One region of the Limosilactobacillus urinaemulieris genome, then DNA from elsewhere that is predicted to be linked to it. Evidence: predicted binding sites of a transcription regulator. Region 1 holds the regulator's gene; the other holds the start of a gene.
The links. Region 1 encodes Rex, which represses fermentation and respiration genes when NADH is low (regulators of the CRP and FNR family bind a similar motif). Its sites were predicted from a motif close to TTGTGAANTANTTCACAA; they were not measured.
Positions count from the first base shown of each region.

Region 1 (10,919 bases):
GCCATTGATACGTCAAACCATCCAATGAGTGTTGCGGTAGTTGAGGATGATCAGCTTTTGGCAACTGAAACATTGAACATGGTGCGTAACCATAGTATTTATTTGATGCCAACAATTGATAAGCTATTTAACCTTGTTAAGTGGCAACCAGAAGACGTTGACAGGATCGTTGTTGCTCAGGGACCGGGATCATATACCGGTATTCGAATTGCAGTTTCAACCGCCAAGGTCCTCGCTGATACTTTGAAGAAGGAACTAGTTGGTATTTCGAGCCTTGAAGTACTAGCACGGAATGTTGTGCCAACAACTAAAGAAGTAATTGTGCCATTTTTTGATGCCCGGCGCGGTAATGTTTTTGCAGGTGCATACCAGTGGCAAGATGGAAAATTGGTTAATCGGATTCCAGATCAACATCTGGCAATGAAGGACCTCCTCCAGCAACTTGATCAATTACAACAGCCAATCTTGTTAGTTGGACACTTAACTGAACGAATTGAGAAGACAATGGGAGAAATGCCAGCCAACATCCAGTTAGCTCCACGACCATTTGCCATTCCTTCAACTTACCAGTTAGCACTTGCTGGAGAAAATGCTCAGCCAGTTACGGATATTGATTCACTGATTCCGCATTATCTACGGATTACAGAGGCTGAGGCTAACTGGCAAAAACTTCATCCGGGTGAGACTAGGCAAAATTATGTTCGCGAAGTTTAAAAACTGGCTTAAACATCATCAGGAAGCAGATCAATTAACATTTGATCAACAACCGAAGCTAATCAACGGACGTCAGTTTACCATTCGTCGTGCAAGATTCACTGATATCCCTTCAATTATTAGGATTGAAGAATTGATTTACGGGACGGCTCCCTGGAACGCCAATGCTTTTCAAATTGAACTAGAACGGGATCACGATCGATTGTATCTTGTAACAGTCTATGACGGACAAGTGGTTGGCTATGCTGGTTGTTCATTTAACTGGTATAAACATGAAAGCCACATTACTAATATTGGTGTAAGTCCGGCTTATCAGGATCAGGGGATTGGTGCTAATTTGATCCAAATTTTAAAGACCTATGCTGGCAACCATGGTTATCCGCGAATGACACTAGAAGTCCGGATTCATAACCTAAGAGCACGAAAATTGTATGAACAACTTGGATTTCATCAAACCAGTATAAAAGCGCACTATTATATTGATAATCGCGAAGACGCGGTTGAGATGGAAGTAAAATTGCAAAGTAGAGGGGAAAATACTTAGTTATGGCAGAGAGAACGTTAATTTTGGCATTTGAAACGAGCTGTGATGAAACAAGTGTCGCGGTTGTCGAAAATGGCACCAAGATCTTGTCAAATATTGTTGCAACTCAGATTGATAGCCACCAACGATTTGGTGGGGTTGTTCCAGAGGTGGCTAGTCGGCACCACATTGAATGGATTACCCGGTGCACTGATCAGGCACTAGCAGAAGCTAACGTTTCATATAACGATATAGCAGCTGTCGCGGTTACTTATGGTCCGGGACTTGTCGGTTCATTATTAATTGGAGTTACTGCAGCCAAAGCAATTGCATGGGCACACAAATTACCATTAGTGCCAGTAAACCATATGACTGGTCACTTATATGCTGCCCGCTATGTTGGCGAGTTTAAATACCCACAAATGGCATTGCTTGTTTCGGGCGGTCATACAGAATTAGTCTACATGAAAGCTGAACATGAATTTGAAATCATTGGTGAAACTCGTGATGATGCTGCAGGTGAGGCTTATGATAAAATTGGCCGAGTCCTTGGGGTTAATTATCCTGCTGGAAAAACGATTGATGAATGGGCAGCTAAGGGGGAGGATAATTTCCACTTCCCACGAGCAATGGAAAAAGAAGCAAACTATGACTTTAGTTTTAGTGGCTTAAAGAGTGCCTTTATTAATACGGTTCATAATGCTGATCAACGGGGCGAAAAACTAAATAAGTATGACTTAGCAGCTAGCTTTCAACAAAGCGTTGTTGATGTGTTGGCAGAAAAAACGATGCGGGCACTTGATCGCTATCCGGTAAAACAACTGATCTTAGCTGGCGGGGTTGCTGCTAACCATGGCCTTCGCTCTCGATTAGACCATGATATGCATAAGTATCATCCAGACGTAACGATGCTTCAGGCACCACTGAAATTATGTGGTGATAATGCAGCAATGATCGGTGCGGCTGGATATATGTGCTATCAACACGGTGATCGTGCTGGAATGGATTTGAATGCAGAGCCGGGATTAATGTATGGGCGAATGAAGTAAGGATAGATATGTAATAAATATAGGGACTTCAGTATCCGGTAAATCCGAATGCTGGAGTCCCTATTTGTACTTGTGAAAGATGGAAAGATGAAAGCACTGTCGTCTTCTTAACTATTTTCTTACCTGACCATTACCAGTAATCTCATATTTAATGGTAGTTAATTGGTGTAATCCCATTGGTCCGCGAGCATGAAGCTTTTGGGTACTAATACCAATTTCAGCCCCGAAGCCAAACATTCCGCCATCGGTAAAACGGGTAGAAGCGTTAACGTAAACGCACGCGGAGTCGATTTGTTCTTGGAATTGGCGACCCCGTTCAAGACTATTAGTAATAATGGTTTCGGAGTGGTGAGTACTGTGATTGTTGATGTGATTAATAGCTTTATCAAGGTCATCAACTACTTTGACTGCCATGATGAGATCGTTGTATTCGGTGTCCCAGTCTTCGGTGGTTGCTGGTGCAATTTCTGGAACAATTTCACAGGCAGTTTGGTCACCGCGTAATTGAACACCATGATCGATTAAAGCACGGGCAACAGTTGGTAAGTATTGCTTAGCGACGTCTTTGTGAATTAGTAGTTTTTCGGCAGCGTTGCAGACGGAAGGACGCTGTACTTTTGCGTTGACGGTAATCGCGGTAGCCATCTTGAGATCAGCATCCTTATCAATGTAAATATGACAGTTACCGGCTCCAGTTTCAATTACTGGAACAGTGGCGGTCTTTACTACTCGTTGGATCAACCCACGACCACCTCGCGGAATCAGAACGTCAATGTAGTTTGTTAAATTCATCATTTCCTGGGCGCTTTCATGACTCGGATCGGCAACCATTTGAACGGCATCAGCGGGAAGGTTATCTTGAACCAATGCTTCCCGGAGAGTCTTAGCAATTGCCAGATTAGTTTGTAAGGCTTCTTTACCGCCACGAAGAATGACGGCATTACCGCTCTTAAAGGTTAAGCCAGTTGCATCGGCAGTAACGTTTGGTCGAGCTTCAAAAATAATTCCGATGACACCAAGCGGAACTCGTCGTTGAATGATTTGAAGACCATCATCACTGATCCATCCCCGATCAATTTGTGCAGTCGGATCAGGAAGCTGGGCGATAGAACGAAGACCATTTGCCATATCAGTGATCCGTTGCTCGTTAAGCATTAAACGATCAACGAACTTCTTTGGCATTTCACTAGCATTTGCTAGATCCTGTTTATTAGCTTCAAGAATAGTAGCTTGGTTGGCAATTAAAGCATTAGCCATTGATTGGAGTCCATGATTCTTAGTAGTAGTATCGAGAAGTGCTAATTTATGTGCGGCAGTTTTGGCTTGTTGACCAATTTGATTAAGTGATGTCATGATATGATCCTCCTTGGTTGAGTTTTTTCTACTGTTATATGGTTAAGCTCTGCTCAGTCTGGGCTTCCTCAAGATGACGTTCTAGGCGACTGAGTTGAAACGTGTTTGCCGCGACCGCCACCTCCGTCTAACTATCCCGTCCTTGATTGTCAAACAATCATCGTCCGGGATTTCTTAGTACTCGGTGGCTAATTCGTCGCGGCTCACACTCTAGCCGAAATGTGTTCGCCAGGAACTTGCTAGAGCTAACGTTCTACTGCGGCTTAGTCGAAATGCGTTCAGCCTAAGCTTCCTTGAGCTAACGTTCTAGGCTGCATAGCCGAAACGTGCTTCGCCTGAGTTTCCTAGAGCTAGCAACCTCCTTCCTAGGCGCAAGCCGCCTTCGTCAGGAGAAATTGCTAGCCTTCCGGAAACTCTTTGAGACGAAGGCACTCTATTTTCCGAACCTCGTTCCTATTTCTTTGCTACCGTCGAGGATTTGGAAGATAATTTTGGGATCGCGGCCGTTGCAAAGAACCATGTGTTGGTTAGCTTGCATAATAGTAGCAGCGGCACGGAGTTTAGTAACCATCCCGCCAGTTCCAAATTGGGTACTGCTACCACTTGCGGCTTGTTCTAATTCCGGGGTCATTTCGCTAACGTGACGAATGGGGTGTGCATCGGTAAATTTATGCGGATCACGATCGTAGAAAGCGTCAATATCAGAAAGAACGATTAGCAGATCGGCCTTAATTTTAGTAGCAACCTGAGCAGAGAGTTCGTCGTTATCACTGAAAGTGGTGTGGTGATCCAGCTCATCAACTGAAACTGGATCGTTTTCATTGATAATTGGTACGACTGCATCACCGAGAAGGGTCTCAATTGTATTTAGAATATGTTGTCGGCTAACCGGATAATCAAGAACATCGCGGGTTAATAGTATTTGTCCGACCTTAGTCTGGTAGTCCAAGAAGCGTTGGGAATAGATCCGCATTAACTCGGTTTGACCAATTGCGGCCAGGGCCTGTTGCTGGGCGATTTCAGCTGGGCGTTTTGTCAAGCCGAGACTGGCAAGGCCAACACCAATCGCACCGGAAGAAACTAAAACCATTTCGTAACCCTGATGATTTAAAGTTGCGAGGGTATACGCAAGACGGTCAATTGTCCGTAAATTAACCTGACCATTGGGGTAGATTAAACTACTTGTCCCGACCTTAACGACAATGCGTTGATGTTGCTTTCCCATATTAACCATCCCTTCTAAACAAAAAGCATGCCTATGTCGAGGCACCAGTTACGGCGTTACCATCCTCGTTCAAAGACATGCTTTACTCTTTTTCAAAAATATTATTTACGTGTTGGATTAGAAATGATTAGGATTCGGAATTATGTAAGTGGCTCTCAGCCGGTGACCACCATTCTCTGGAACTTCCTACTTAGATCATTTGATTGCAGTTTACTTTCTTCTTGGCTAAAAGTCAACTATTTTCTTGATCGAACTTCTCTAATTCTTCAGCTGCATTAGTCCACTCTAACTCGACTTCTTCAGATTGCTCATTTAACTTATTCAGTTGTTTTTGTAAATCCGCAAGTTGTCCAATGTCAGTAGCAATTTCTGGTTGACTCATCTGTTCTTGAATTGCTTGTGACTGTTCCTCAAGGGAAGCCATTTGGTTTTCTAACTTGTCAACTTGGCGCTGAAGCTTTCGCCGAGCACGCTGGGTTTCCTTACTTTGTTGGTAAGATTGTTGAGCACTGGATTTCTTTGGTTTAGCTGCAGAGTTAACTTGTTGGCTATCCTGGTTCGTAGATGAAGCTAATTCCTTATTAACGGCTTCAAGGTAGTCATCATAGTCACCTTCATAATGCTTAATTCCGGTAGCACTCATGTCAAGAACATCCGTAGCAACCTGGTTAATAAAGTACCGGTCGTGGGAAATAAACAGGACCGTTCCAGAAAATTCGTTGATTGCATTTTCAAGGACTTCACGACTATCAATATCTAAGTGGTTTGTTGGTTCATCAAGAATTAAGAAGTTAATTGGTTTAAAAGAAAGTTTAGTTAATTCTAGCCGGGCCTTTTCTCCACCGGAAAGGTCATGAACCAGTTTATAAACATCATCACCAACAAAGAGAAAACTACCAAGGAGAGAGCGAATATCCTTTTCGGGAATGTTTGGATGATCGTCCCAAACTTCATTTAAAACTGATTTTTCGGGATGAAGTTGCTGCTGTTCCTGATCGTAGTAACCAATTTGTAAGTTAGCGCCTAGTTTAATTGAACCGCTAACCAGTGGAATCCGATCCAAAATTGACTTTAACAGGGTTGATTTACCAATTCCGTTAGGTCCAATGATTCCAACTCGTTGGGGCTTGCGAACGGAAAACGACAGTGGCCCGGCAAGCTTTTGATCATTATAACCAACAACTGCGTGATCAACGTCCAGGACTTCATTACCGCTATCCTTATCACTGTGAAAATGAAAGTGGATTGACCGATCGTCAGTCTCGGGACGATCCAGCCGTTCCATTTTTTCTAATTGTTTCCGGCGCGCTTGAGCACGTTTTGTGGTTGATGCCCGAACAATGTTGCGATTGACAAAGTCTTCAAGCTTCGCAATCTTCTTTTGTTGCTGTTCATAGTGCTTCCATTCAGCGGTAAGCCATTCCTGCTTGTGTTGCATAAATTGGGTGTAATTACCGGTATAATGCCGCAATGTATGGTTATCGAGATCATAAATATCGGAAACAACTCGGTCAAGGAAGTACCGGTCGTGAGAAACAACAAGGAGTGCGCCTTGGTAGCTTTTTAGATAATCTTCTAACCATGCAAGGACGTTCATATCTAAGTGGTTTGTTGGTTCATCTAGGATCAAAAGGTCAGGAGACTGCAGAAGGATCTTAGCAAGAGCCAGCTTTGTCTTTTGTCCCCCAGATAAGGAATTAATCGCGGTTTGGTAATCAGCCTCTTCAAATCCAAATCCTTTTAAGATTCCCCGCATTCGCGACTCGTACTCAAAACCACCCTGTTTCTTGAAAGCGGATTGGAGTTGGGAATATTTTTCCGTAGTTAGTTGAAATTCTTTCGTTGTTGGATCGAGTGAAGCTAATTGGTCTTCCAACTGGTGAATTTGCTTTTCCATTTTATGGAGGGGAGCAAACACTAGGTCAAGCTCAGCCCAGATACTATTTTGGCTGTCCAATCCTTGATCCTGGGCTAGGTAACCGATAGTCAGGTTCTTGCTCTTAGAAATTGTCCCTTCATCAGGACTAGTGATTCCGGCAATCATTTTTAATAGGGTCGTTTTTCCGGCACCATTACGACCGACAAGGGCAGTTCGTCCATGTTCTTGAATTTGGAGATTGATGTCATGAAAGAGGACATCCGCGCCAAAGCGACGCATTACATTATTGGCTTGCAAAAGAATCATTTTGTTTACCTCGTTCTTCAAAAGATGTACTTTTCCATTATACGCTGGTTGACCTTGATTTCACAAAGTTTAACCTACAAATTACGTTAACGATTAAGCAAATGAAAAATTTTTTAAAAATAATTTTGTTTGAGTGTTCACAATAGGAGAGTTTGTTGCTAGAATAATAAGAGAATTGGATTTCACAAACTAGCAAAATTGAGTAAAGATTTTAAGCTCACTAATGTTGAATAACATAAAAATCGTAGGAGGAATAATAAAGAATGGTTACCAAGAAAATTCCTAAGGCAACGGCAAAACGTTTACCAATTTATTACCGTTACCTTAGTGTACTATTGAGTGCAAATAAGCGACGAGTTTCATCGACGGAGCTTTCAGAAGCGGTTCAGGTTGATTCCGCAACCATCCGTCGTGACTTTTCTTATTTTGGTGAATTGGGAAAGCGGGGCTATGGTTATGATGTTGAGAGCCTGTTGAACTTCTTCAAGGGAATCCTAAATCAGGATACCCTTACTAACGTGGCCCTTGTTGGTGTCGGCTCATTAGGAAGTGCGCTCCTTAACTATAATTTCCATCAAGATACTAACTTGCGGATTAGTGCAGCGTTCGATACTAAGCCGGAATTAGCAAATACTGTAAAGAGCGGGATCCCAATTTACCCAGCAAGTGAGATGCAAAAGCAAATTAAGGAACAGCAGATCGATGCCGTGATTTTAACTGTTCCAAGCTCAACTTCTCAAAAGGTTGCGGATCAATTAGTTAGCGTTGGGGTAAAAGGGATTTTGAACTTTACGCCAGTTCGTCTCTCGGTTCCAAAGAATGTTCAAGTGCAAAATATTGACTTAACTAATGAACTCCAAACGTTAATCTACTTCATCAAGAATTATGCTGAAAATAATCATGATGAGAAAACAATCTAAATTATAGAATCGTCGGTAGTTACGCTAGATGTAATTACCGACGACTTTTTAGTTAGCATCGTCTGAAGAGCATATTGGTTGCAATCAACTCTAAAAATGGTATAGTAGAAAATGTAATTAGCACTTGGTACATGAGAGTGCTAATTTGAGTATGGAATTTATCAAAATGGAGGGATTAACGTGTTAAAACCATTAGGAGATCGCGTTCTTCTTAAAGCAGAAACAGAAGAAGAAAAGACTGTTGGTGGCATTGTTCTTGCTTCTAACGTTAAGGAAAAGCCTACTACAGGAAAGGTAATTGCTGTTGGTGCTGGACGGACTTTAGATAATGGAGAAAAGTTAGCACCAGTTGTTAAGGAAGGCGATCGCGTCCTCTTTGATAAGTATGCCGGAAATGAAGTTGAATACGACGGCGAAAAGTACCTCGTTGTTCATGAAAAGGACCTTGTTGCTATTGTTGAATAAGTAGCTAGGGTTTAGTTGATGACAGCATTAATATTAATATGAGGTGAATAAAAAAATGGCAAAAGAAATTAAGTTTTCTGAAGATGCACGGAGCTCAATGCTTCGCGGTGTTGATAAATTAGCTGACACAGTTAAGACCACTATGGGACCAAAGGGACGGAACGTTGTCCTTGAACAAAGCTATGGCACACCAACCATTACTAATGATGGTGTTACAATCGCTAAGAGCATCGAATTAGAAAATCATTTTGAAAACATGGGTGCTAAGCTTGTTTCTGAAGTAGCTTCCAAGACCAATGACATTGCTGGTGACGGTACTACCACTGCTACTGTTTTGACCCAAGCAATTGTTAATGCCGGAATGAAGAACGTTACTTCTGGTGCTAACCCAGTTGGTATTCGTCGGGGAATTGACAAGGCTACTGAAGCTGCTGTTGAAGCATTAAAGAAGATGTCCCATGACGTTAAGACCAAGGACGACATTGCACAAATCGCTTCAATTTCAGCTGCTAACCCAGAAGTTGGTAAGTTGATTGCCGATGCAATGGAAAAGGTTGGTAACGATGGTGTTATCACTATTGAAGATTCTCGTGGTGTTGAAACCAGCGTTGACGTTGTTGAAGGGATGAGCTTCGATCGCGGTTACATGTCACAATACATGGTTACCGACAATGATAAGATGGAAGCTGATTTGGATAACCCATACATTTTGATTACTGACAAGAAGATTAGCAATATTCAAGACATTTTGCCACTTCTCCAATCAGTTGTTCAAGAAGGTCGTTCACTCTTAATTATCGCTGATGACATTACTGGTGAAGCACTGCCAACCCTTGTTTTGAACAAGATTCGGGGAACCTTTAACGTTGTTGCTGTTAAGGCTCCAGGATTTGGTGACCGGCGGAAGGCTCAATTGCAAGATATCGCTGTTTTGACTGGTGGTACTGTTATTTCTGATGACTTAGGAATGAGCTTGAAGGATGCTACCGTTGATCAACTTGGTCAAGCTAACAAGGTAACCGTTACTAAGGACAGTACTACTATTGTTGATGGTAAGGGCTCCAAGGAAGCAATCACTGAACGGGTTGACCAAATTAAGCAAGCAATTAGTAAGTCAACTTCTGACTTTGACAAGGAAAAGCTTCAAGAACGTCTTGCAAAGCTTTCTGGCGGTGTTGCTGTTGTTAAGGTTGGTGCTGCAACTGAAACCGAATTGAAGGAAAAGAAGTACCGGATTGAAGATGCCTTGAATGCTACCCGGGCTGCTGTTCAAGAAGGTTTCGTTCCTGGTGGTGGTACTGCCTTAGTAAACGTTCTTCCAGCATTAGATGACATTAAGGCTACTGGCGATGAAGCTACTGGTGTTAACATCGTTAAGGATGCTTTGGAAGCACCAGTTCGTCAAATTGCTGAAAACGCCGGTGTTGAAGGCTCAGTAATTGTTAACCAATTGAAGAGCGAAAAGCCAGGAATCGGTTACAACGCTGCTGATGGCAAGTTTGAAGATATGGTTGAAGCCGGAATTGTTGACCCAACTAAGGTTACACGTTCTGCACTTCAAAACGCTGCATCAGTATCCGCATTATTGTTGACTACTGAAGCAGTTGTTGCTGACAAGCCAGACCCAAATGATAACCAAACTCCAGCTCCTCAACCAGGTGCTGGAATGGGTGGAATGATGTAATTCCGCTAATCACAGATTAAATTTAATTAATTAAAAGACTGTCGGTCCTTCGTTAAAAAGCGAGGGGCTGGCAGTCTTTTTGCTTATCGTTTGAGTTGTTGGAATTAGTTTTCAATAGGTTAAATTGATCGTATAATTAATTAAATCGATTGAAGTTATAGTTTTAATTATTAGATAGTTAGCTAATGGGGAGGAAATGGACATTGTCTAGTAGAAATACTCAAGAATATTTACGTAAAATGGAAAAGCAACGTCAACGTTTCGGATTAAGAAAACTTACAGTTGGCGTTGCTTCAGTTTTACTAGGAACGACTATTGTTATTGGAGGAAGTACGGTAGCCCACGCTGATAGCAATTCACCGGTTAAGCCTGAAACGGATTCTTCGGAAAGTGCATCCTCTTCAGCGGTAGCTATTCAGTCTGAAAAGACGGTTAGCTTATCAAATAAGCAAGGCGATAATGCTCAGAATTCGGAGAAATCAAAGTCAACTGCGGAAACGACGACTCTTAATTCAACTCAGACACAACAACCACTTACGCAGGATGCTGTTAAGGAACAGAAAACTCAAGATGGTAATAGCCAAGTAAAACATACTGAATTTACAGCTGATAAGACTGATATTAATTCAGGTAATGACATTACCTTTAACTTCAATACCAATGAGGCTAGGGCGGGGGATATTTACAAAGTCGTCATCCCCGAAACCAGTGATGGCTTTGACGCAACCGACTCAGATGGCAATGGAATTGATACAGTTGATTTTGGTCAATTCCAAGGTGATTACGGGAACGGAAGTTTAG
Region 1 is NZ_CAKOBX010000001.1:226,455-237,373, reverse strand. Features, by position in the region: gene tsaB (tRNA (adenosine(37)-N6)-threonylcarbamoyltransferase complex dimerization subunit type 1 TsaB) at 1-714, shown strand, start outside; gene rimI (ribosomal protein S18-alanine N-acetyltransferase) at 698-1,258, shown strand; gene tsaD (tRNA (adenosine(37)-N6)-threonylcarbamoyltransferase complex transferase subunit TsaD) at 1,261-2,286, shown strand; gene MR181_RS01050 (glutamate-5-semialdehyde dehydrogenase) at 2,398-3,639, opposite strand; gene proB (glutamate 5-kinase) at 4,073-4,873, opposite strand; gene MR181_RS01040 (ABC-F family ATP-binding cassette domain-containing protein) at 5,097-7,049, opposite strand; gene MR181_RS01035 (redox-sensing transcriptional repressor Rex) at 7,313-7,969, shown strand; gene groES (co-chaperone GroES) at 8,150-8,434, shown strand; gene groL (chaperonin GroEL) at 8,490-10,118, shown strand; gene MR181_RS01020 (YSIRK-type signal peptide-containing protein) at 10,322-10,919, shown strand, end outside.

Region 2 (10,919 bases), on a different contig from region 1:
TTATCATTCTGAATCACTCAATGATGTCATGAACGAGTCAGAAGTTAGCGAGGAGATTATTCAGGATTATCGTTCATCGCTGGAACAAATGGGGAAGAGTGATCAAATTATCGATCGGGATACTGATTACGCAACGGACTACTTATCTTACCTTGCAGAAAGCGGGAAGACAATTCTGGATGATGTTTCGATAATTTACTATTACGTTTATGATTACGGCAAACGCAATAGTGAACGACTGACTACTTCAAAGTATCGGGGGATGGGAGCCGCCTTTCGGGAATTCGGTCGGTTCCTTAAGCGGCAAGATTTATTTGCTGATGTTGACTTTGATCAGTTTAGTCAGGCATTGAATCAAGCAATTGATAACGCCACATCCGCTAAGGAAGGCTACCGGCTAGAAAGGATGCTGCATAGCGCGGAATCCGAGCTTGCCCGGCGTCGTTCTTCGTTAAAACATGCTCACCATTACCGAAAAACAGAATACCAAATAAAGGTTGAATTAGCTGATTACCAACCGACAATGTGGCGCCGACTTCAGTTTAGTGGCGAAACCCGGTTTGATGATCTTTGCTACTTCATTATGGCTAGTTTTGGTGCAACCGGCTCACACCTGTATAATCTTCAACTAAACAAGAAAAATTATCAATTACCGTACCTTGATGGCGGAGAGAATATCACGCTCCACTGGTTAGGGGAGGCTCATCAGGGCGATCAGTTAACACTCGAATATGACTTTGGTGATTCTTGGCAATTCAATATTCTAATTGAGAAAACGACACCGATCAGACGCTATCGACTAAGTCCAACTGAACCCAAAGTTTTAGATGGCAGCGGTAAGGGGATTGTAGATGATATTGGCGGAACTGCTGGTTTAGAATTAGCTGCTCAGGACGATCAAACAATCAATAGCGACTTTAATGCTAATCAGTTACAAAAACAATGGTTTGCCTTAACAGCAGAAATTGCTAAACAGTATCAATGATTTTATTGTTTGCTAATTCACAAATGTTCAAAAAGGACTACAATAGTTTACAGAAAGCTAATCAAAAGAGGTCTTGAAGATGAGTAATCAAGTTGAGATTCCAAAAACAATGCGGGCTTGGGAAGTAACGACTCCCGGTCCAATTGATGGTGAAAACGCTCCACTAAAGCTTGTTACTAAGCCAGTTCCGCAGCCACAACGCGGGGAGGTCTTGGTAAAAGTCCTTACTTGTGGTGTTTGTCATACCGATTTGCATGTGGCAGAAGGTGATTTGCCAGTTCATCATGAGCACGTTACTCCAGGACATGAAATTGTCGGTAAGGTGGTTGCCTTTGGACCAGAAACACAACGGTTTGAACTAGGGGAGCGGATTGGGATTCCATGGTTCCGTCATGCGTGCGGTGTTTGCAAATTCTGTCGTTCTGGTCATGAAAACCTCTGCCCGCATTCAGTTTATACCGGCTGGGATCATGATGGAGGCTACGCTGAGTATGTTACTGTACCAGAAGGATTTGCTTACCGAATCCCCGAAAAATTCAACGACTTGGAAGCAGCGCCATTGTTATGTGCCGGAATAATTGGTTACCGAGCTTATGAGCGGGCAAATGTCCCTGCAGGTGGTCGCCTTGGGTTATACGGCTTTGGTGGTTCTGCACACATAACAGCACAGATTGCATTGGCTCAAGGAGTAGAAGTACATGTCTTTACTCGAGGCGCTGATGCCCGAAAGTTTGCCCTTCAACTTGGCTGTGTTTCTGCTAAGGGAGCATATGATCTTTCAGATGTTCCGTTAGATTCGTCAATTATATTTGCTCCAGTAGGTGATATTGTTTTACCAGCTTTAGAGAGCCTGATTCCAGGAGGAACATTAGCGATGGCAGGAATCCACATGTCAGACGTTCCATCCCTAAACTACCAGAAGCACCTTTTCCATGAAAAAACATTAACAAGTGTTGAAAGTAATACGCGTCGTGATGGAGAAGAGTTCTTAACGTTGGCTGATCGTCTTAATATTCATCCTGAGGTTACCGAATACCCGCTTGAAAAGGCGCTTGATGCATTGAAGTATGTTAAACGTGGTGACATTAAGGGTGCTTGTGTGCTAAGAATAAGTCATGAGTAAAAAAATTAAGGAGGAAGCAAGATGCAATATCCGCAATTAAATCTTGAGGCTGTAAAGGGGCCGCAAGCGACAATCAAAACGAACCTTGGTGACATTAAGGTTCAGTTATTTAAAGAGCAGGCACCAAAAACGGTTGATAATTTTGTTCAACTAGCGGAAAAGGGTTACTACAATGGAGTGATCTTCCATCGGGTTATTCCTGATTTTATGATCCAGGGTGGCGACCCAACTGGAACTGGTCGTGGCGGTAAGAGTATTTATGGAAAAGCTTTTGAGGATGAATTCTCCGATGAATTGTTTAACTTTAACGGAGCGGTTTCAATGGCTAATGCTGGTCCCAACACTAATGGCAGCCAGTTTTTCATTGTTTCTAATGAACACGTTCCAGCTAATATGATTGAACAAATGAAAGCAGTTGGTTATCCGCAAGAAATTATCGATCATTACGCAGAGGTGGGCGGTACTCCGTGGTTGGATCATCGTCATACCGTATTTGGCCAGGTAATTACCGGAATGGATGTAGTAAAAAAGATTAGTCAGGCTAAGCGTGATAGTATGGATAAGCCAAAGAAGGACGTTATCATGGAAAAGGTAATGATTGATAATGAAAACTAATGCTAAAATTAGGTTATTCTGTCTAATAACTTTGTGATTTTAATCTTAATAGCAATAAAAATCTAGTTACTTTTTTGAGAAATTAACTAGGTTTTTTTGTTTGGTTTGCTTGTGAAATTTATTCAACGATTAATGCGGAACTCAATAATTATCAGTGATCAGGGGAATGCCATAAGTGAATTTTATAACATGTTGAAAGTTTGACTATGGATATTATACCGCGTTAGGATAGTAGTGTAATTGATGTGTATTTTTTCACAAATAGACGATTTATTTAGACAATGGAGGCTTTTACAATGACAAAATACCGTACTGAAGAAGATACTCTTGGTCCAGTTCAAATTCCTGCAGATGCATTATGGGGACCACAAACAGAACGGAGTCGCAATAACTTCCCAACTGGTCAGTATATGCCATTAGCCATTATTCGTGCTTTGTTGAACATTAAGAAGGCAGCTGCCCAAGCAAACATGGAAACAAAGGCTATTTCTGAAGAAAAGGGTAACTTGATTGTTCAATCAATTGATGAACTCTTAGCTTTGAGCGATGAAGAATTACGTAAAGACTTCCCATTGAAGGTTTACCAAACTGGTTCTGGTACACAAACTAACATGAACACCAATGAAGTTGTTGCTCATAAGGCCCACCAACTTAACCCTGACATCGAAATCTTACCAAACGATGATGTTAACAAGGGTCAAAGTTCTAACGATACCTTCCCAACAGCAATGAATGTTGTTGCTTTGGAAGCTCTTGATAAGTTGAAGCCAGCTGTTCAACACTTGATTGATGAATTGAAGGCCAAGCAAGAAAAGTACATGCACACCGTTAAGGTTGGTCGGACTCACTTACAAGATGCCGTTCCGTTGACTTTCGGTCAAGAATTATCCGGTTACGTGGCTTCTCTTGAACATGATCTTGACTACATTAAGACCCTTGAACCAACCTTAAATGAATTGGCAATTGGTGGAACTGCAGTTGGTACTGGATTAAACGCTGCTGAAGGGATGCCAGAAAAGATTGCTGAAAAGCTTAGCGAAGTATACGGCTTAAACTTAACAGCTGACTCAAACAAGTTCTACGGCTTAGCTAACCACTCCGGCTTAGACGTTGTTCACGGCGCATTGAAGAGTTTAGCTGCTGATATGTTCAAGATCGCTCAAGATATTCGTTTCTTGGGTTCTGGCCCACGTGCTGGTTACGGTGAATTAAACATCCCAGCTAACGAACCTGGTTCATCAATTATGCCTGGTAAGGTTAACCCAACCCAAGCTGAAGCCGTAACAATGGCTGCTTTACGGGTATTCGGTAATGATACTGTTGTAACAATGGCATCATCACAAGGTAACTTTGAAATGAACGTCTACAAGCCAGTGTTGATTGATGCGTTCCTTGAATCAGCCGACTTGATGACTGGAACAATCATGGGCTTTGCTGACAAGATGATCCATGGCATGACCGTTAATGAAGACCGGATGGCAGAATTAGTTGATAACTCACTAATGACTGTTACGGCATTATCACCACACATTGGTTACCACGACAGCGCTAAGATTGCTCAAGCTGCTGATAAGGCAGGAAGTACCTTGAAGGAAGCTGCTTTGAAGTCTGGTAAGGTAACTGAAGAACAATACGACGAATGGATGGACATGTTAAAGATGACCAACGTTGATCGTAAGGACTAGATTTAAAGCTAACAAATATTGAAAGGAAGAACTACGTAATGGCAAAATTTCAACCAACATCTGTTGGCAAGTTAGAAAATGACTATGACGTTGTAATTATTGGTTCTGGTGGGACTGGCCTTTCAGCCGCTATTCAAGCAAATGAATTAGGGATGAAGGTTGCGGTATTAGAAAAGGAAGAGGAACTTGGTGGGAATACTAACCGGGCCTCTTCTGGAATGAACGCTGCTGAAACCAATGTTCAACTTCACCATGGTGTGATCGATAACGTTGCTGACTTTTACCATGAAACATATAAGGATGGTGGTCGGCTCAACGATAAAGATATGTTAGGCTACTTTGTTTACCATACTGCCCCAGCAATTGATTGGTTAGCTGATCATGACATTAAGCTGGATGATATTACCATTACCGGGGGAATGTCCAAAAAGCGGACCCACCGTCCAGCAAGTATGGCGCCAATCGGTGGTTTCTTGGTCAAGAGTTTATTGGAAGTTGTTGCCCAAGAAGATATTCCTGTGTTTAACAAGACTAAGGTTACTAAATTGCGGCGGGCTGACGATGGCCGAGTTAATGGTGTTGAGGTTGACGCTGATGGAATCACTAAGGTTATTAATGCGAAAGCTGTTATCCTTGCTACTGGTGGTTTCGGTGCTTCAAAAGAATACATTAAGCGGTTCCGCCCAGATCTTGAAAGCTACAAAACAACTAACCAACCGGGAGCTACTGGTGATGGGTTGAAATTGGCTGAAAACGTTGGGGCTGAATTGATGCAAATGAATTTAGTTCAGGTTCACCCAACCGTTCAACAAGATAACCCTCACGTTTACCTGATTGGTGAAGCAGTTCGTGGCGAAGGAGCCATTATGGTTAATGGTGAAGGAAAACGGTTCGTTAATGAGCTAAATACGCGGAAGATTTGTGCAAATGCAATTACTGCGTTACCTGAGCACAGTGCTTATTTAATCTTTGATCAAGGAATTCGCGATCACGTTAAGGCGATTGAATTCTATGACAAGGTTGGCTTAGTTGTTCATGGTGAAACGATTGAAGATCTTGCTAAGCAAATTAATGTGGATCCAGACAACTTGAAGCAAACGGTTACTACTTGGAATCAAGCAGTTGAAAACCATGACGATGCTGAATTTGGTCGGACAACGGGGATGGATCGTGGCATTACTAAGCCAGGATTCTTCGCTATCCACATTGCACCTGCTATTCACTACACAATGGGAGGAATCCACATCACACCAAAGACCCAAGTACTTGATGGCAATGGTGACATCATTAAGGGACTCTTCGCTGCCGGTGAAGTAGCTGGTGGGCTTCATGGTAACAACCGTGTTGGTGGTAACTCCATTGCTGAAACGATCGTCTTTGGTCGTCAAGCAGGTCAACAAGTTGCTCTTTACGCACGGAGTTTGTAAAAAATAGCAAAAGTTGGTGGTGAAATACCACCGAAAGCAATTATTACTATTTATTAAGGGACGGAAAGATGAAAAAATTAGAAAGTGTAAATTATAAGGGGTTCATTTGGCCTGTTATCGTTGGTCTAATCTTATGGTTTATGACCCCAATCAAGCCAGCTGCAGTTCCAGTTGCCGGTTGGCATATGTTTGCCTTATTCGTTGCAACGATTATTGCATGTATCACTCGACCATTACCAATTGGTGGAGTATCAATTGTTGCGTTTGCCTTAACGGTATTGACAAAGACTGTACCAATGGAAAAGGCAATTGTTGGGTTTGGGAATGCCTCCATCTGGATGATTGCAATGGCATTCTTCATTGCTCGTGGGTTTATCAAGACCGGACTTGGCCGGCGGATTGCATTGAACTTTGTTAAGGCCTTTGGTAAGCGAACCCTTGGCTTAGCTTATTCATTAATTGGGGTTGACCTCATCTTGGCACCGGCTACTCCAAGTAACACTGCTCGTGCTGGTGGTGTCCTATACCCAATTATTGAATCATTATCACAATCATTTGGTTCAGACCCCAAAAAGGGAACATCCCGAAAGATTGGTTCATTCTTAATCTTTGCTGAATACCATGGTGATATGATTACCGCTGCAATGTTCATGACGGCAATGGCTGCTAACCCGCTAGTTCAAACCCTTGCTAAGGGAAATGGCGTTAATGTTACCTGGGTTGGCTGGTTCTTAGCTGCCTTGGTACCTGGTGTTATTTCATTAATTGTTGTCCCATGGTTGATTTACAAGATGTATCCGCCTGAAATTAAGGAAACACCTAATGCTAAGCAATGGGCAGAAGATCAACTTACTGAAATGGGACCAATGACCCTTCCAGAAAAGTTGATGGCTGTAATCTTTGTCTTAGCCTTGGTACTTTGGATTGTTGGTAGCTTTATTGGGATTGATGCAACTTTGGCTGCCTTCATCGCATTAGGATTACTCCTCTTAACTGGGGTTCTCAGTTGGCAAGACGTTTTGCATGAAACTGGTGCTTGGAACACATTAACATGGTTCTCTGTTCTGGTTATGATGGCTGGTTCATTGACAAGCTTAGGATTTATTCCATGGTTAAGTAAGGCTGTTGGTAGCTCACTTCACGGAATGAATTGGGTATTAGTATTAATCATCCTGATTGTGGTTTACTTCTACTCCCACTACCTCTTTGCTAGTTCGACTGCCCACGTTACTGCAATGTACAGTGCCTTCTTGGCAGTGGCAATTTCTGCTAACGTTCCACCAATGTTAGCCGCTTTGATGCTTGGGTTCTTTGGTAACTTAATGGCATCGACTACGCACTACGCTTCAGGTCCTGCACCAGTTCTCTTTGGTTCTGGTTACGTTCCTCAATCCAAGTGGTGGTCACTCAACTTTGTCCTCGGGATCTTCTACATCGTCGTTTGGATCGGTATCGGAAGCCTCTGGATGAAAGTATTGGGTATGTGGTAATTAGAGAGTGCGAGCCCGTTAAAACCTTCCGGTGGCTAACGATTTCTCCACCGAACGACGTCTCGTCGTCGGAGGTGGAGGTCGTTAGCTCGAGGAAGGTTAGGGCGAGCGCGTTTTGACTCAGTTGCCTAGAACATCAGCTAGGCACGGCAAGCAGTTCTCGACTCAGTTGCTCAACCACTCAAAGTCTAGAATAGAAAATTAACTAACAGACTGGCGAAAATTAATTATTTTCGTCAGTCTTTTTTTGCTTTCGGAGATAATTAATTACGCTTGTCATTATTATCTGCTTGCCGTTCCGTTTGGTTATGGCGTAAGATATGATTATGTATCGAAAAAAGGAAGGAACAAAAATGAATACCCGCGATTTACAGTATTTTGTTGCGTTAGTTAAATATAAAAATTACACACGGGTTGCTAAAGAATTTAAGGTCTCCCAGCCGAGCATTACTCAAGCAATTCAACGATTAGAAAGGGAATTTAATACCCAATTAGTTCGTAAGGATCGCTTCCATCGTGATGAAATGATTACGCGAAGTGGGTTACTTCTTTATGAAAATGCCGTTCTGATTAATGACAAGATTGATTTAACCCGGAAGGAAATTAGCCGTGCTAACCAAAAGCAGATTCGATTTGGCTTACCACCAATTATTGGGAAACTATATATTTCTAAAATTGTTGAGGAATTTTCTGGTGACTTACTTTCGCGTCTCCGAATAACCTCGGTCGGTTCTCACGATTTGCTTAATCAGTTACGGAAGGGGAAAATTGATATTGCTATTTTGGGTTCGACTGCACCAATTAATGAAAATGGTATTTTTGCTGAACTAGTAGCAACACGGCCATTTGGAATCATCATTAGCGAGCAAAATTCACTTGCTCAAAAGGATGCTGTTTATTTTAATGAATTAGCGACGCAGAAATTTATTAATTATGATCAGCAATATGTTCATCAATCTGCATTTCAGGCATATTGTACATATGCTCAGATTAAGCCTCAAATCGTTGTTTATCGGTTGCCAAATATCTCTTGGATTAAGGAGCTTGTTCGACAGGATAAGGGAATTAGCTTGATGGTTAAGGATGCTGCAACAAATGAGCCGGGAATTAAGGCGTTAGATATTCTTGATCCAATTCCAGAAAAGTTTTACATTTCAATCGTAATCCGGGAAGGATACGTTCTTAGTGATGACGAGCGGGACTTTATTCAGCGAGTAAAACAAATTCAACTTGATAATTAGCAGTTGACAAGGTCGGTATAATTATTTATGTGAATTTAAACTGAACGGAATTGATGGAGGAAGAGCAGTCATGAAAAAAAGTGACGCAGAAGACACAGAAGGGATAATGGGATTCGAACCCGCAGAACACATTTCGACACACCACCATATGGCAATCCCGTGGCAAGATTTCTTTACTAATGATAACTTTACGCCAGCAGGTGATGCCAACTTAGTAGAGCGAGCTGCGATTGCTGGACGAATTGGTTTAATGATGCTGTCATACGGAACGGGAGCTTGGCGAGTTCGTGACTCAATGAATATTGTTGCCCGTGAATTAAAGATGACCTGTTCGGCTGATATTGGACTGGTTTCACTAGAGTATACTTGTATGGATGCTCACCATAGCTATACCCAAGCACTGTCGTTACCAAGTACTGGGATTAATACGAGTAAATTATCCCAGATGGAACGGTTCATCGATGAATTCCATGAACATGGCAGTGAGATGACAATTGGCGAGATTCATAATCGCCTTGAGAAAATTGCTCATAGTCGAGGAAATTATACGCCGATTCAGGTTGGGTTAGCGGCCGCTTTAGCTTGTAGCTGTTTCGTTTTCCTCCTTGGCGGTGGACCTGTTGAAATGGCCTGTTGTTTTCTTGGTGCGGGCTTAGGAAACTATGTTCGACGGAAGTTAATTGATCGTCATATTACATTATTAGCCTGTGTTTCCGTTGGGGTTGCAGTTGCTTGTCTTTTTTATCTTTTTGCTTTTGTTGGGATGCAATGGTTATTTCACATTAGTCCACGTCACGAAACGGGATATATTGGTGCAATGCTGTTCATTATTCCCGGCTTCCCATTCATTACTAGTGGCCTAGACATTTCTAAGTTGGATATGCGATCAGGACTTGAACGACTTGCCTACGCAGTGACCATTATTGTGGTAGCAACATTAGTGGGGTGGATTGTGGCAATGGCAGTCCGTCTACGCCCAGGAACGTTAGCAGCCCTACCGCTACCACCGTTAATGTTAATGCTGTTACGGGTTGTGACGAGTTTTGGTGGTGTTTTTGGCTTCTCAATTATGTTTAATAGTACGCCGAAGATGGCAACAGTTGCGGGACTGATTGGGGCAGTTGCTAACACGACTCGCCTGGAATTGGTAGATTATAGTAATATTCCTGCTGGCGCCTGTGCGTTTATTGGAGCATTGATCGCTGGGTTATTAGCTTCAATTGTTAAACGGAAAATTCACTATCCACAAATTTCAATTACCGTTCCTTCGATCGTAATTATGGTTCCTGGATTATATATGTACCAAGCAATGTATAATATGGGACTAACCTCAATTAGTGTTGGTGCCCTCTGGATTACTAAGGCCCTCCTAATTGTTGTTTTCTTACCACTTGGTTTAATTACTGCCCGAATCATTACAGATCCAAAGTGGCGGCATAACGGTTAATATGGGAGTGATGAAATGATCATTCAGTATCCACAAAATCTTTTAGCTGAGGTTCGCCAACGAGTTGCTGGACGAAATCTTGCGGGTTTTACTCCTGGTCAAGGAAAACGAAAGCCTGATTTGATGTTAGTTGGTGAAGCGCCTGGTCGCCATGAGGAAGTTCATAATATTCCTTTTTCGGGAGCCTCTGGTAAGGAACTAATGAAAATGTTAGCAACGATTGGTTATGACCGTAATAGTGTCTATATCACCAGTGTTGTTCGCCAACGGCCATACTCAATTAAAGAGGTTGTTGATAAGAAAACCGGTACTAAGATAGTAAAAAAACCAAACCGGACGCCAACAAAGAAGGAAGTTCTAGCGTTTGCTAATCTTTTTGATTGGGAACTTGCTCAGGTTCAACCTAAAATAATCGTGCCACTAGGCAACACTGCTTTGCAACGGTTACTGGGTCCCAAAGCTAATATTGGTAAACTTCACGGCCAATTGTTGAATCAACCAATTCAGCACGCCAAAAAAGATGGCAGCGGTTATGAGTTAGCAACAACCAATTCCTTGTTGGTACCGATGTATCATCCGGCTGCAGTTTTGTATAGTCGAAAACTAGAGCCAACTATTTTGCGTGATTGGCAAAGGCTAGGGAAATTCATTAAAGAGACTAACTAAATACTGATTTAAAATTAAAAAGAGGTTGAGTTCATTTTCAACTCTTTGTATAATACATGACTAGTTATCAACTAGAAAATATTCGATTGAGAGCGGGTGAAGCGGAATGCTGCGGAACCCGCTATCTTTATTCTGGGGAGGGGGACGAGAATTTGGAATTAAAACAACGACGAACAATCGTTACGGGAGCCTTATTATTATCTAATATTATGGCGGGAATGGACGGGACGATTGTTAATA
Region 2 is NZ_CAKOBX010000002.1:210,651-221,569, reverse strand. Features, by position in the region: gene MR181_RS02485 (plasmid pRiA4b ORF-3 family protein) at 1-985, shown strand, start outside; gene MR181_RS02480 (zinc-dependent alcohol dehydrogenase family protein) at 1,065-2,108, shown strand; gene MR181_RS02475 (peptidylprolyl isomerase) at 2,130-2,723, shown strand; gene MR181_RS02470 (class II fumarate hydratase) at 3,020-4,408, shown strand; gene MR181_RS02465 (flavocytochrome c) at 4,447-5,835, shown strand; gene MR181_RS02460 (anion permease) at 5,904-7,325, shown strand; gene MR181_RS02455 (LysR family transcriptional regulator) at 7,679-8,566, shown strand; gene MR181_RS02450 (threonine/serine exporter family protein) at 8,673-10,013, shown strand; gene MR181_RS02445 (uracil-DNA glycosylase) at 10,029-10,679, shown strand; gene MR181_RS02440 (MFS transporter) at 10,832-10,919, shown strand, end outside.
Region 2: a site for Rex is predicted at 2,967-2,984, ahead of MR181_RS02470 (class II fumarate hydratase). Genes of this name have one in related genera too.